Phytoactinopolyspora mesophila: one gene and its partner. Each later gene encodes a partner of the first gene's protein in a complex. Links are inferred from orthologs where the notes say so. Each region holds a gene or a part of one and is shown on either strand. Other genes may lie near its edges.

Region 1 (6,665 bases):
CACGACCTGAGACACTCAGCCAGGCGGCCGCACGTCGTATCGCGCTCGCGGCACAAGGGTTCGCTGATTCACGGCCGGTGCGGCCGGACCGGCGCACCCTTCGCCGCGTCCTTGACCGGGTCGCGCTCTTCCAGATCGACTCGGTCAACGTGCTGTCGCGCGCGCATTACCTGCCGCTGTTCTCCCGCCTTGGGCCTTACCCGCGTTCGTTGCTGGATCAGGCCGCCAACCGATCGCCGCGGCTGCTGTTCGAATACTGGGCGCATGAGGCTTCATTCGTTCCGGTCCGCTACCAGCCGCTGCTCCGGCACCGGATGGCCGAGGCCGACGATGCCTCGTGGGGACGGATGCGGCAGCTCGCGCGGGAGAAGCCGGACTTCGTCGAGTGGGTGCTCGACGAAGTCAAGAGACTAGGCCCGGTCACTGCCGGTGAGATCCAGGACGACGCGCCGGCGTCCAAGGACCACTGGGGATGGAACTGGTCGGACACCAAGTCCGCCCTCGAATACCTGTTCTGGGCCGGCCGAGTTACGGCAGCCGGCCGCAACAGCTCATTCGCCCGACTCTACGACCTGCCTGAACGGGTGCTGCCTGCCGAAGTCTTCGCCGCGCCGACGCCGTCGGCCGAAGAAAGCTACCGCGAGCTCATCCGACTGGCTGCCCGGGCGCACGGCGTAGGCACCGAGCAGTGCTTCCGAGACTACTTCCGCCTGTCACCCAAACAAGCGCGCACCGCTGTGGCCGAGCTTGTCGAGGCGGGAGAACTGCTGCCGGTCGAGATCGAGGGCTGGAAACGGCCGGCCTTCCTTTTCTGGGACGCGCGCATGCCCAGACGGATCAACGCCCGGGCGTTACTGAGCCCGTTCGATTCACTCGTCTGGGAACGCGCTCGCACCGAAGCGCTGTTCGGTTTCCGGTATCGGCTCGAGATCTACGTGCCCAAACCCAAACGCGTGCACGGTTACTACGTCCTGCCATTCTTGCTCGGCGATCAGCTGGTGGCCCGGGTCGATCTCAAAGCGGACCGGCAGGCCGGTGTCCTCCGGGTCCAGGCCGCCTGGGCCGAGCCGGAGGCCCCTGGTGAGACTGCCGCGGAGCTCTCGGCAGAACTCATCTCCATGGCCCGGTGGCTCGAGCTGGACGACGTCGCCGTCGCAGGTCACGGTGATCTCGCGCCCGCATTGGACGTAGCGGTCCGTCGTTCTTAGTCCGCACCCCGCACCACATCGTGGCCTTCCCGAGTGGTCACCTCTCGGCCGGCCGGCTTCCCTCGCGTCGCACCTGGTGTTCTACACCCAAGGGTCAAGCGAGATCGGTGGGGAGGAGATCGTAGCGATGGTGATCGGCTGTGCTGCCGTCGCTGCGCATCAGGTCGGCTCGTTGCGCGCCGATGTAGCGGAAGCCGGCCCGCTCGATCACCTTGCGGGACCCCTCGTTTCCCTCCGCGTGTTCGATGATGAGCCGCCGAAGGCCGAGGCCGCCGTCCTCGGTCGGGAGGAACGCATGCCGGATCACCATCTGGGTCGCCTCTGAGGCGATACCGCGGCCGCGCGCCGACGGATGGACGTGGTAGCCGATCGAGCCTTGATCGTTGCGGTGACCGAACAGTCGCAACCCGAACGTGCCGATGGACGGTCCGCCCTCGGGACGGACCGCGGCCCAATGCACTATCCGGCCCGAAGCGGCGTCCTCCCGGGTGCTGTGGATGAAATTCACGGCGTCGTCGATGGTGTAGGGACTCGGCAGGCCGCTCAGCCAGTACTGAGTCTGTGGGTCGCTGCATGCCTCGGCCACGGCGCCGGCGTCGGTGTCCTCGAGCGGGCGCAATGTCACGCGCTCCCCGCGAATCACCGGCGCATCGAGCCAGCGCGAGGCCGGCGTCATCGGATCGCCGGCGCACAGCGTCGCCACCCAGGCGTCCCGCCGCTTGCCGCGTTGGGGCTGCCCGCCCCGGACGAGCCCTTCGTGGCGGAAACCGGTGGCCCATGCCACCCTCCGGGAAGCCCAGTTCCCCACGTATGCCCACCATACGAGGTGGGTCAGGCCGAGGGAGTGGTGGTTCAGGACCCGCTCGGCGACGAGCCGCACGGCATGGGAGGTGAGCCCGCGCCCGCGCGCTTTCGGATCGGTCCAGAATCCGATCTCCCCAAGGCCGTCGCCGGTCAGGGTGACACCTATGGTTCCGTCCAGCCGGCCCGTGAGAGGCTCCCGGATGGCCCAAATGAGCGAGGTCGCGTTTGCCCAGCCGCCGGCCACCACGGTATTGACGAATGTCTCAGCATCGGCCCTGGTGTACGGGGACGGCACGGTGGTGCCGTCCTGAATCGCCGGGTCCTGGCAGAGTTCGGTGATGCGATCGATGTCGGCCCGGACCGGCATCGACAGCAGTACGCGCTCGCTCTTGAGCTCGAATGGTTCCATGGCTCGTATAGTGCCCATGACGGGTGTACCGAGGGCAACTAGAATTCATCGCATGGCCCGTCGTGGTGGCGGATGTGGGCGCGCAGGAAACTGGGCGCCTATCCGAGCCGTTATCGATTCGGGGTTCGCCACGTACCATGGGGGGTTGGGGCCACCAGCTTGAGGTACCCCATGCCGCCTCGCAGAAACATCGCCTAGGAGTTGACCCTCGTGCCCATTCTTCTCGACAGGATTCTTCGCGCCGGAGAAGGCAAGGCTCTCAAACGTCTCGAGGCGATAGTCAAGCAGGTCAACAGCATCGAACAAGACTTCGTCGACTTGTCCGACGGCGAGCTTCGCGGGATGACCGACGAGTTCCGCAAACGGTACGACGACGGCGAGAAGCTCGACGATCTCCTGCCCGAGGCATTCGCCACCGTGCGTGAAGCAGCGAAACGTACGCTCGGGCAGCGGCACTTCGACGTTCAGATCATGGGCGGAGCCGCGCTGCATCTCGGCAACATCGCTGAGATGAAGACCGGTGAGGGCAAGACCCTGGTGGCCACGTTGCCCGCTTACCTCAACGCGTTGTCCGGCGACGGCGTGCACATCATCACGGTCAACGATTACCTCGCGGGCTTCCACGCCGAGTGGATGGGGCGCATCCACCGTTTCCTCGGCCTCGAGGTCGGCGTGATTCTCAACGGCCTGACATCAGCCCAGCGCCGCGCCGCATACGCCGCGGACATCACCTACGGAACCAACAATGAGTTCGGCTTCGACTACCTCCGCGACAACATGGCGCAGCGCACGGAAGACATGGTCCAGCGCGGCCACAACTTCGCGATCGTCGACGAGGTGGACTCCATCCTCATCGACGAGGCCCGTACACCGCTGATCATCTCCGGACCAGCCGATCAGCCGACCAAGTGGTATAGCGAGTTCGCCAAGTTCGTCCAGCGGTTGCACCGCGACAGCGACTACGAGGTCGACGAGAAGAAGCGCACCGTGGGTGTGCTCGAACCGGGCATCGAGAAGGTCGAAGACTGGCTCGGCATCGACAACCTCTACGAGAGTGCGAACACCCCGCTTATCCAATACTTGAACAACTCGATCAAGGCCAAGGAGTTGTACCGGCTCGACAAGGAGTACGTCATCGTCGACGGGGCCATCCTGATCGTCGACGAACACACCGGCCGGGTCCTGTCCGGACGCCGTTACAACGAGGGCATGCACCAGGCGATCGAGGCCAAAGAAGGTGTGGAGATCAAGCAGGAGTACCAGACCCTGGCGTCGGTGACCCTGCAGAACTATTTCCGCCTCTACGAAAAGCTGTCCGGTATGACCGGAACCGCCATGACTGAGGCGAGCGAGTTCGACAAGATCTACAACCTCGGCGTGATCCCGATCCCACCGAACCGTCCGCTGGCCCGGATCGACAACGACGACCAGATCTACCGCACCGAGAGCGCGAAGTTCGATGCCGTGGCGGACGACCTCGCCGAACGGCACAAGAAGGGCCAGCCGGTGCTCGTCGGCACCACCAGTGTCGAGAAGTCGGAGCGGCTGGCGCAGATGCTGCGCAAGCGTGGCGTCCCGCATGAGGTACTCAACGCCAAGCAGCACGACCGTGAGGCCGCGATCATCGCCCAGGCGGGTCGCCGGGGTGCGGTGACGGTGGCCACCAACATGGCCGGTCGTGGTACCGACATCATGCTTGGCGGAAACCACGAGTTCATGGCCGCCGCCGAGCTCAAACAGCGTGGCCTGGACCCCGTGGAGAACCCCGAAGAGTACAGCGCCGCTGAGAAGGCGATTCTCGAGAAGTACGAGTCGCAGGTCGCGGCGGAACGCGACGAGGTCCGGCAATTGGGCGGACTCTACGTGCTCGGCACCGAGCGGCACGAGTCCCGGCGGATCGACAACCAGCTGCGCGGCCGGTCCGGCCGGCAGGGCGATCCTGGTGAGTCGCGGTTCTACCTCTCGCTGGAAGACGACCTCATGCGGCTGTTCAAGTCCGACTGGGTCGAGATGATCATGCGTACGCTCAACCAGCCGGACGACGCGCCCATCGAACACAAGCGTGTGAGCAGTGCGGTCAAGAGTGCTCAGTCTCAGCGCGAGGCCCAGAGCTTCGAGATGCGTAAGGACGTCCTGAAATACGACGACGTTCTGAACCGCCAGCGCCAGGTCATCTACGAAGAGCGTCGCCGTGTCCTGGGCGGCGAAGACCTCCATGAGCAGGTTCTGGGCATGATCGACGACGCGGTCGGCGGGTATGTCCGCGCCGCCACCAGCGACGGATTCCCGGAAACATGGGATCTCGAGCAACTCTGGACGGCGTTGAAGACCCTCTATCCCATCTCGCTCGACATCGACGAGCTGATCGGCGAAGCCGGTGGCCGCGAACGGCTCTCGTCGGAGTCACTGGTCGAGAAGGTCCGGGCCGACGCCCAGGCCGCCTACAAGAACCGTGAGGAGACACTCGGCGCTGAGGTCATGCGCGAGCTCGAGCGCCGGGTGCTGCTGACGGTTATCGACCGCAAATGGCGTGAACACCTTTACGAGATGGATTACCTCCGGGAGGGCATCGGGCTGCGGGCGTTTGCTCAGAAGCAGCCGCTCGTGGAGTACCAGCGCGAGGGCTTCGATTTGTTCGCCGCCATGATGGACGGCATCAAAGAGGAATCGGTTGGGCTGCTGTTCAACCTCGAAGTCCAGGTCAAGCCGAAAGACGGCGAGCAGGCAGCTGACGATTCCACCCCCGTCGTCGAAGCCCAAGGGCTCACCCCGGCCCGCCGTCCGGCACAGTTGCAATACACCGCGCCCACCGTGGACGGCGACGCGGGTGTTCAGCGCCGAACCGAGCGCACCGCGCCGGTGGCCTCAGGACCCGGGGGAGCACGGGGGGCGCACGCGGCGACACAGGAAGACGGCGACGGTGAGTTTGACGGTGTGTCCCGCAACGCACCTTGTCCGTGTGGTTCCGGCAAGAAGTTCAAGCGTTGCCACGGTGATCCGAAGCAGCGCGCCGCGATGAACTGAGGGGGTCCGCGGCCCCGGGCGGAGGCGGACTTCTGGCCAGTTCTACCGAATGGGTATCGCGATAGAAGATCGTCCTTTATCGTTTCGTTATGGTAGATCGTCCCCTCGTCAGTAGAAGTCGCGTCCGCCGCCCCGTGTTCGTCGTTGCCCTCGCGATCGTCACGGGCTTGGCACTGCTGGTACCGGCCGGTGCGGCCGCCGCGCTGGCCGCCAAGCCGGGGGACGGGTTCGAGAAGTCGCTGATCCGCGTTGTCCGGAACGATCAGTTCATCGATACCGCGCCGGCCGGCGTCGTCTCGCTCGGGGATTCGTACTCGTCGGGGTTGGGTGCGGGGAGCTACGACGACGATTGCGATCGCACGCCGCAGGCGTGGGGCATGCTCATCTTCGCCGACGAGGTGTCGCGTGAAGACCGGTTGTTACTCGCATGCTCGGGCGCCGTCGTCGACGACGTTTACGACCAGCTCGACGATCTGGCGGAGGCCGGCCCCTCTGGCGGCAGGCTGATCACGCTGACCGTAGGAGGTAACGACATCGGCTTCGCCGGCGAGCTGGCGAGTTGCTTCGTTCCTTTTGTCGGTTGTGCGGGCCGTGAGACGACGTTGATGAACCGCATCGACGCACTTGTCGACCCTCTGACCGAGCTGTATGTCGATGTTCAGGCGGCCAACCCGGGCGACGTGCTGATCGTGGGCGGTTACCCGTTGCTGGTGCCTGATCCTGAAGTCCGCAGCAGCTGCCGGGCGCTCACTCCGTTGCTGAGCACCGCGGAGCGGGAGATGATCCGGCGCCTCGGCGTCGCACTCAACCAAGCGATCGAGGAAGCCGCGTCGGCGGCCGGTGTGCGCTCGGCGGGCGCGCAGCTCGAGGCGGTATTCGACGGGCACGAGGCGTGCGCCAACGGCCCGGATGACTGGCTCAACGGCCTCAAGCTGGGAAGCGGGTCACAGGAGCCAGACCCAGACGCACCGGAGACCCGCTGGGACGCGTTCGCCTCTTTCGTGCGTGAGTCGTTCCACCCGAACGTGGCTGGCCAAGCCGGCTACGCCGATGCGTTCACTACGGTGTGGGGCACCCACTAGTGCCGCTGATTCGCAGCCGCAGGGCAGCCTGGGCGGCGTCGAAGCGCGGGTCGTCAGACAAACTGGAGCGTTGTGCATTGCCACTGGTCCCCGGTGGCTTCCAGGCGTAGAGCCAGTGCCCGCACCCTGCTTCCGATC
Region 2 (6,144 bases), on another replicon or contig:
GTCGCGAGCACCAGCAACCAGATCATCATGGACAACGCCACGGTGGCGCCGTACATCCACCAGCTCACCGTGAGCAGCGTCCTGGCCACCCGCTGCACCGTGATCCGGCTAGGCGGTTTCGGCTCCGAACGAGGACGACGCATGATCTGGCCGGCTATGTCCCCGCCGGGGCGCCGCGCCAGCGGGAGGTCCTCGATCACCTGGTCGAGGTCGTGGTAGGTCCTGGCTTCATACACGGCGTCCAGCCGTTCCAAGAGCTCCTCTTGGCCAAGGCGCCCGTCACCATGGGCATCACGGAGTATCTCCGACACCCGCTCCCGGTCGGAATCACTCGCTCGCATATCGGGCCGACTCGCCATGCCTCAAGTATCGGCCTTTCAAGACAGGCTCACCATAGGGGTAGCCCCCTATTCGCGCCTCGGGGTCCCCGACGTGCGCTCAGGTAAGCGCCGCACTGCGCACTCGGCCAACGATGTCAGGCCAGATCGATCGGGGCCGCGATGCCGAACTCGGCCAGCCGGCTGGCGCCGCCGTCTTCCGCGGTCAGCACAAACGGCCCATTCTCGGTCACAGCCACACTGTGCTCGAAATGAGCCGCCCACCCACCATCGGAACTCTTGACCGTCCAACCATCGGCCATGGTGTACGTATCGGCATCGCCGAGAATCATCATCGGCTCGATCGCCAGGCACAGGCCGGGTTCGAGCTTGGGGCCGCGTTGCCGGGTCCGGTAGTTCATGACATGCGGATCCTGATGCATCGCCGTCCCGATGCCATGCCCGCCGTACTCTTCGACGATTCCGTAGCGGCCACGAGACCGGATCAGACGCTCGATAGCCGACCCGATTTCACGCAGGCGATCCCCCGCTTGCATCGCGGCGATACCGGCCCAGAGCGCGTCCTCGCAGTCGATCAGCAGCCGTGAAACGTCGTCGGTCACCTCGCCGACCGGAATGGTCACCGCGGCGTCGCCGTGCCAGCCGTCCAGAACCGCTCCGAAATCGAGCGACACGATGTCACCCGGCTCGAAGGGTGTGTCGTTCGGGATGCCGTGCACCACGACGTCGTTGACGGAGACGCAGACCGTGGCGGGGAACCCGTGGTAGCCCAGGAAGTTCGACGTCGCGCCGCGCGCCGAAAGCTCCCTACGGGCGATCGCGTCCAACTCCAGCCCGGTGGCACCTGGCTGCACCGCCTCGCGCATCACGGCGTGAATTTCGGCGACCACACGCCCGGCCGCTCGCATGCCCGCGAGGTCAGCCTCGCTCTTGATCTCCAAGTCCGAACGCCGTGTCCGCATCAGTCCGGCTGTCCAGCTACCGGCCGTCCGCGGTGATCGCCTTCTCGACCCGGACGGCGACCTCCTCGATCGGACCCGTTCCGTCGACCCGGACCAGCACGCCACGTTCGGCGTACAGCGCCGTCAACGGCGCGGTTTGTTCGTTGTAAACCCGGAGCCGGTTGCGGATGACCTCTTCGGAATCGTCCGTGCGGCCTTCGTCGGCCGCACGCTTCAACAGCCTGGACACGATTTCGTCTTCGTGGACAACCAGTTCGATGGCATGTTCCAGCGAAGCATTCTGCTCGCTCAGCACCGAATCGAGAAAGTCCACCTGCGCGGTGGTTCGCGGATATCCGTCGAGTAGAAAACCGCCGGCGGCGTCCGGCTGCGAGAGCCGGTCCCGAACCATGTTGTTGGTGACCTCGTCCGGTACGTAGTCGCCGGCGTCCATGTATCGCTTCGCTTCGATACCGAGCGGCGTGCCTTCGGAGACGTTGGCTCGGAAGATATTGCCGGTGGAGATCGCCGGAACGCCGAAATACTCCGCCACCAGCTCGGCTTGGGTCCCCTTGCCGGACCCAGGAGGGCCCATGATCAGTAAACGCGTCACTTCAAGAAACCCTCGTAGTTGCGTTGCTGAAGTTGGCCCTCGATCTGCTGCACCGTCTGGAGGCCCACCCCGACCATAATCAAGATACTGGTGCCTCCGAAGGTATTGCTGAACGCCATACCCTGGCCCGGATTGATGACGTTGAACGCCATCAGTGGCAACAGTGCCACCAGCCCAAGATAGATCGAGCCTGCGGACGTGATGCGGTTCAGAATGTAGGTCAGGTATTCCTCGGTCGGCCGGCCTGCCCGGATGCCCGGAACGAAGCCGCCGTACTTCTTCATGTTGTCCGAGATGTCCTTCGGACTGAACGTGATGCTCACGTAGAAGAAGGCGAATCCGACGATCATGAAGAAGTAGAACGCCAGGTACAGCGGGTGGTCCCCACGTTGGAAGTGCCGCTCGACCCAGCCTGCCCACGCAGTATCGGCGTTGAACTGCGCGGCCAGCATCGGTACATAAAGCAGTGACGACGCGAAGATGACCGGGATGACGCCAGCCTGGTTGATCTTCAGCGGAATGTATGTGGACGAGCCACCGTACATCTTCCGCCCGACCATCCGCTTGGCGTACTGGACCGGTATTCGACGCTGCGCCAGCTCGACGAAGACAATCAGCGCGACCACAACCAGGGCGACCACGAGAACCAGAGAGAAGATGCCCCAGCCGCGAGTGACCTGGATGTTCCAGAACATGCTCGGCACACTGGCCACGATCTGGGTGAAGATCAGCAGCGACATCCCGTTGCCGATACCCCGGTCGGTGATGAGCTCTCCCAGCCACATGACCACCGCGGTACCGGCCGTCATGGTCAGGATCATGATCGCCAGCCACGCAACAGAGTTGTTGACGACGATGTCCTCACCACATTGCGGGAAGAACCGGCCACTCTCCACGAGCGTGACGATGGTGGTGGACTGCAGAACTGCCAAGCCGATCGTCAGGTATCGCGTGTACTGCGTGATCTGCGCCTGACCGGACTGCCCTTCCTTCTTCAGGGCCTCCAGCTTCGGAATGACAACAGTCAACAGCTGGAAGATGATCGCGGCTGTGATGTAGGGGATGATCCCGAGCGCGAAGATCGCCAGCTGGAGCAGAGCTCCACCAGTAAACAGGTCAAGCATCCCGTATAGCCCGAAGCCCTCTGACTCCCGAGCCTGTTCGGTACAGATCTTGACCGAATTCACGTCGACGTTCGGCGTGGGTATGGCCGAACCAAGCCGGAACAGCACAATGATGCCCAGCATGAACAGCAGCTTCTGGCGCAGGTCAGGCGTACGGAACGCCTGAGCGAACACTCTGAGCACTTTGGCTGCCTCCTGGATGCCGGCGACGCCGCCGGGTCTGGGTGATGAGAAACCGTCAGCGGGCTACCGCCACACGGTTTCCCACTCCCGGGACGATAACCTATCCGGCCGCCCAGGACCTACTCTGGTTCGCACGGCGATAGCCGCGCGGAGCAAGTTCACCGGGCGCCCGGACAGACGATTCCTACAGTTCAGTTGTACTGCCGCCAGCGGCAGCGATCTTTTCCTTGGCGGAGCCGGAGAACGCGTGCACTGTCACATCGAGCTTGACCGTGACTTCGCCGCTGCCGAGGATCTTCACCGGGTGACCGCTGCGTACGGCACCATTGGCGACAAGGTCGTCAACTGTGACCGTTCCACCCTCGGGGTACAGCGAGGCCAGCTTGTCCAGGTTGACGACCTGGTACTCGGTGCGGAAGGGATTCTTGAATCCCTTCAGCTTCGGCAACCGCATGTGCACCGGCATCTGACCGCCCTCGAAGCGAGCAGGTACCTGGTTGCGTGCCTTGGTTCCCTTGGTTCCGCGGCCGGCGGTCTTGCCCTTGGACGCCTCACCACGGCCGACCCGGGTCTTCGCCTTCTTGGCGCCCGGAGCCGGTCGCAGGTGGTGCGGCTTGAGCGGGGATGGATTACTCATCGCCTTGGTCAACCTCCTCGACGGTGACGAGGTGCGACACCGTCTTCACCATGCCGCGGATCTCGGGACGGTCGTCTTTGACGACCTCGTCGCCAATTCGCTTCAGACCTAAAGAACGCAACGAATCGCGCTGCACCGAGGTTCCGCCGATCTTGCTCTTGACCTGTCGGATGCGAAGGCTGCTCACGAGTTCGCCTCCGCTCTGGCCCGAAGCAGCGCTGCCGGTGCCACCTCTTCCAGCGGCAACCCGCGCCGTGCGGCCACCTGCTCCGGCCGCTCGAGCTGGCGCAACGCCGCAACCGTGGCGTGCACGATGTTGATCGCGTTGGACGAGCCCAGCGACTTACTCAGAATGTCGCTGATACCCGCCGCCTCCAGCACGGCGCGGACCGGACCACCCGCGATCACACCGGTACCGGGAGAGGCGGGACGTAGCAGTACTACGCCTGCGGCCTTCTCGCCCTGCACCGGGTGCGGGATCGTGCCCTGAATGCGCGGCACCTTGAAGAACTGCTTCTTGGCTTCTTCGACGCCCTTGGCGATAGCCGCCGGCACCTCTTTGGCCTTGCCGTAGCCCACTCCGACCGTGCCGTCGCCGTCTCCGACCACCACAAGCGCGGTGAAGCTGAAACGACGGCCACCGGACACGACCTTGGCGACTCGGTTGATGGCGACGACGCGCTCGATGTAAGCGGTCTTGTCCGCCCCGCCGTCACCGCGACGGTTGTCGCGGTCGCCACGGCCACGGCGCTCGCGGCGCTCGCCACCCGCACCGCCACCGCGGCGCTGTGGTTCAGCCATGATGTCCTCTTTCCTTCGAATTCGTCGTCGATCTCATTGGTCGCCCTCGGATCTAAAGTTCCAGGCCCGACTCACGGGCGCCGTCGGCCACCGCCGCGACCCGGCCGTGGTACCGGTTGCCTCCGCGGTCGAAAACCACCGACTCGACGCCGGCTGCCTTCGCCCGCTCGCCCACCAGCTCGCCCACGCGACGTGCCTTCGCACGCTTGTCACCCTCGAGTGCACGCAGGTCGGCTTCCATGCTCGAAGCCGAGGCGATGGTGTGGCCGGTGGTGTCGTCGACAACCTGGGCCACCATGTGCCTCAGCGACCGGCTGACAACCAGCCGCGGACGCTGGGCCGTTCCGTTGACCTTCTTACGAACCCGCAGGTGACGCCGCGCCCGCGCGGAAGCTTTGTCGCCCCGCCGTACGCGACCGTTGATCGCGATACCCATCGTTTACTTACCAGCCTTTCCGACCTTGCGCCGGACATGCTCGCCCGCGTAGCGGATTCCTTTGCCCTTGTACGGCTCCGGAGGCCGCAGACCGCGGATGCGGGCCGCGATGTGACCAACCCGCTGCTTGTCGATGCCCGACACCGAGAACTTGGTCGGCGACTCCACCGCAAACGTGATGCCCTCCGGGGCCTCTACGAGGATGGGGTGGCTGTAACCCACCGCGAACTCGAGATTCGAGCCCTTCGCGGTGACGCGGTACCCGACGCCGACGATCTCCAGCTTCTTTTCGTATCCGCTCGTGACGCCTGTGACCATGTTCGCCACCAGTGTGCGGGTCAGCCCGTGCAGCGCCTTGTTACGACCCTCGTCATCCGGACGCCGCACCTCGAGGGTGCCGTCTTCGGCACGCTCCAGATCGATCGTCTCGGGCAGCGTGTGCTCGAGCGTTCCCTTCGGTCCCTTGACCGTGACACCACGACCTTCGATGGACACATCGACACCCGCGGGGACGGGAATGGGAAGTTTGCCAATACGCGACATGTTCCTTCTACACTCCTTCCCGCTACCAGACGTAAGCGAGGACTTCCCCGCCTACTCCCTGTTTGGTGGCTGCTCGATCCGTGAGCAAGCCGTGTGATGTCGAGATGATCGCGACGCCGAGACCACCGAGAACCTTGGGCATGTTGTTCGCCTTGGCGTACACCCGCAGACCCGGCTTACTAACCCGGCGCAGGCCGGCGATGGAACGCTCCCGCGTGGGTCCGTACTTCAGGGTCAACACGAGCGACTGGCCGGCGACACCCTCGGGGGTGTCTTCAACCTTGAAGCTGCTGATGAAGCCCTCTTGCTTGAGGATCTCGGCGATGTGCGCCTTGAGCTTGCTGTGCGGCATCGCCACGGTGTCGTGGTATGCCGAATTGGCGTTGCGCAGACGGGTCAGCATGTCTGCGATGGGATCAGTCATGGTCATGGTCGTATGTGCCACTTTCCCGCCGGGGTTTCCGATGCTCGGACCTACGGCGATGGGGGTATGTCACCAGCTTGGCCAATCAGCTCAGCCAATGACCG

Evidence for each region.
Region 2: the proteins of secA (region 1) and secY are in contact, whole or in part, in a crystal structure (PDB 3DIN), measured with the Thermotoga maritima proteins. The link is inferred for Phytoactinopolyspora mesophila from one-to-one orthologs. Residues at the interface, in WP_004082002.1 of Thermotoga maritima: Glu261, Ala262, Arg263, Lys300, Ala301, Arg302, Thr303, Ile304, Ile305, Leu323, Tyr324, Asp325, Pro326, Val329, Ser330, Tyr333, Ile336, Lys340, Phe345, Val349, Glu363, Phe364, Tyr374, Ser375, Gly376, Gly377, Glu393, Ile395, Thr482, Ser483; in WP_004081795.1 of Thermotoga maritima: Glu108, Gly109, Glu110, Glu111, Ala236, Glu237, Arg238, Arg239, Ile240, Thr241, Ile242, Gln243, Tyr244, Ala245, Arg246, Arg247, Val248, Thr249, Gly250, Arg251, Arg252, Val253, Tyr254, Gly256, Ala257, Ser258, Thr259, Tyr260, Leu261, Pro262.

What each region holds. Positions count from the first base shown.
Region 1 is NZ_WLZY01000005.1:256,047-262,711, forward strand. What follows is about bases 2,327-5,645. They hold secA (preprotein translocase subunit SecA), read left to right. Parts: upstream 2,327-2,631; coding sequence 2,632-5,445; downstream 5,446-5,645. Other genes in these bases: F7O44_RS16050 (GNAT family N-acetyltransferase), read right to left, coding at 2,327-2,421; F7O44_RS16060 (SGNH/GDSL hydrolase family protein), read left to right, coding at 5,535-5,645. In the rest of the region: F7O44_RS16045 (winged helix-turn-helix domain-containing protein), read left to right, coding at 1-1,208; more of F7O44_RS16050, read right to left, coding at 1,303-2,326; more of F7O44_RS16060, read left to right, coding at 5,646-6,527; F7O44_RS16065 (Rv3235 family protein), read right to left, coding at 6,581-6,665. UniProt on the Escherichia coli protein: Required for protein export, interacts with the SecYEG preprotein conducting channel.
Region 2 is NZ_WLZY01000003.1:252,086-258,229, forward strand. Bases 1,045-3,842 are described here. They hold secY (preprotein translocase subunit SecY), read right to left. Parts: upstream 3,200-3,842; coding sequence 1,889-3,199; downstream 1,045-1,888. Other genes in these bases: map (type I methionyl aminopeptidase), read right to left, coding at 1,045-1,300; F7O44_RS10950 (adenylate kinase), read right to left, coding at 1,317-1,892; rplO (50S ribosomal protein L15), read right to left, coding at 3,384-3,836; rpmD (50S ribosomal protein L30), read right to left, coding at 3,829-3,842. Outside these bases: F7O44_RS10940 (DUF1707 SHOCT-like domain-containing protein), read right to left, coding at 1-359; more of map, read right to left, coding at 476-1,044; more of rpmD, read right to left, coding at 3,843-4,023; rpsE (30S ribosomal protein S5), read right to left, coding at 4,020-4,637; rplR (50S ribosomal protein L18), read right to left, coding at 4,690-5,073; rplF (50S ribosomal protein L6), read right to left, coding at 5,077-5,616; rpsH (30S ribosomal protein S8), read right to left, coding at 5,639-6,046. UniProt on the Escherichia coli protein: The central subunit of the protein translocation channel SecYEG. Consists of two halves formed by TMs 1-5 and 6-10.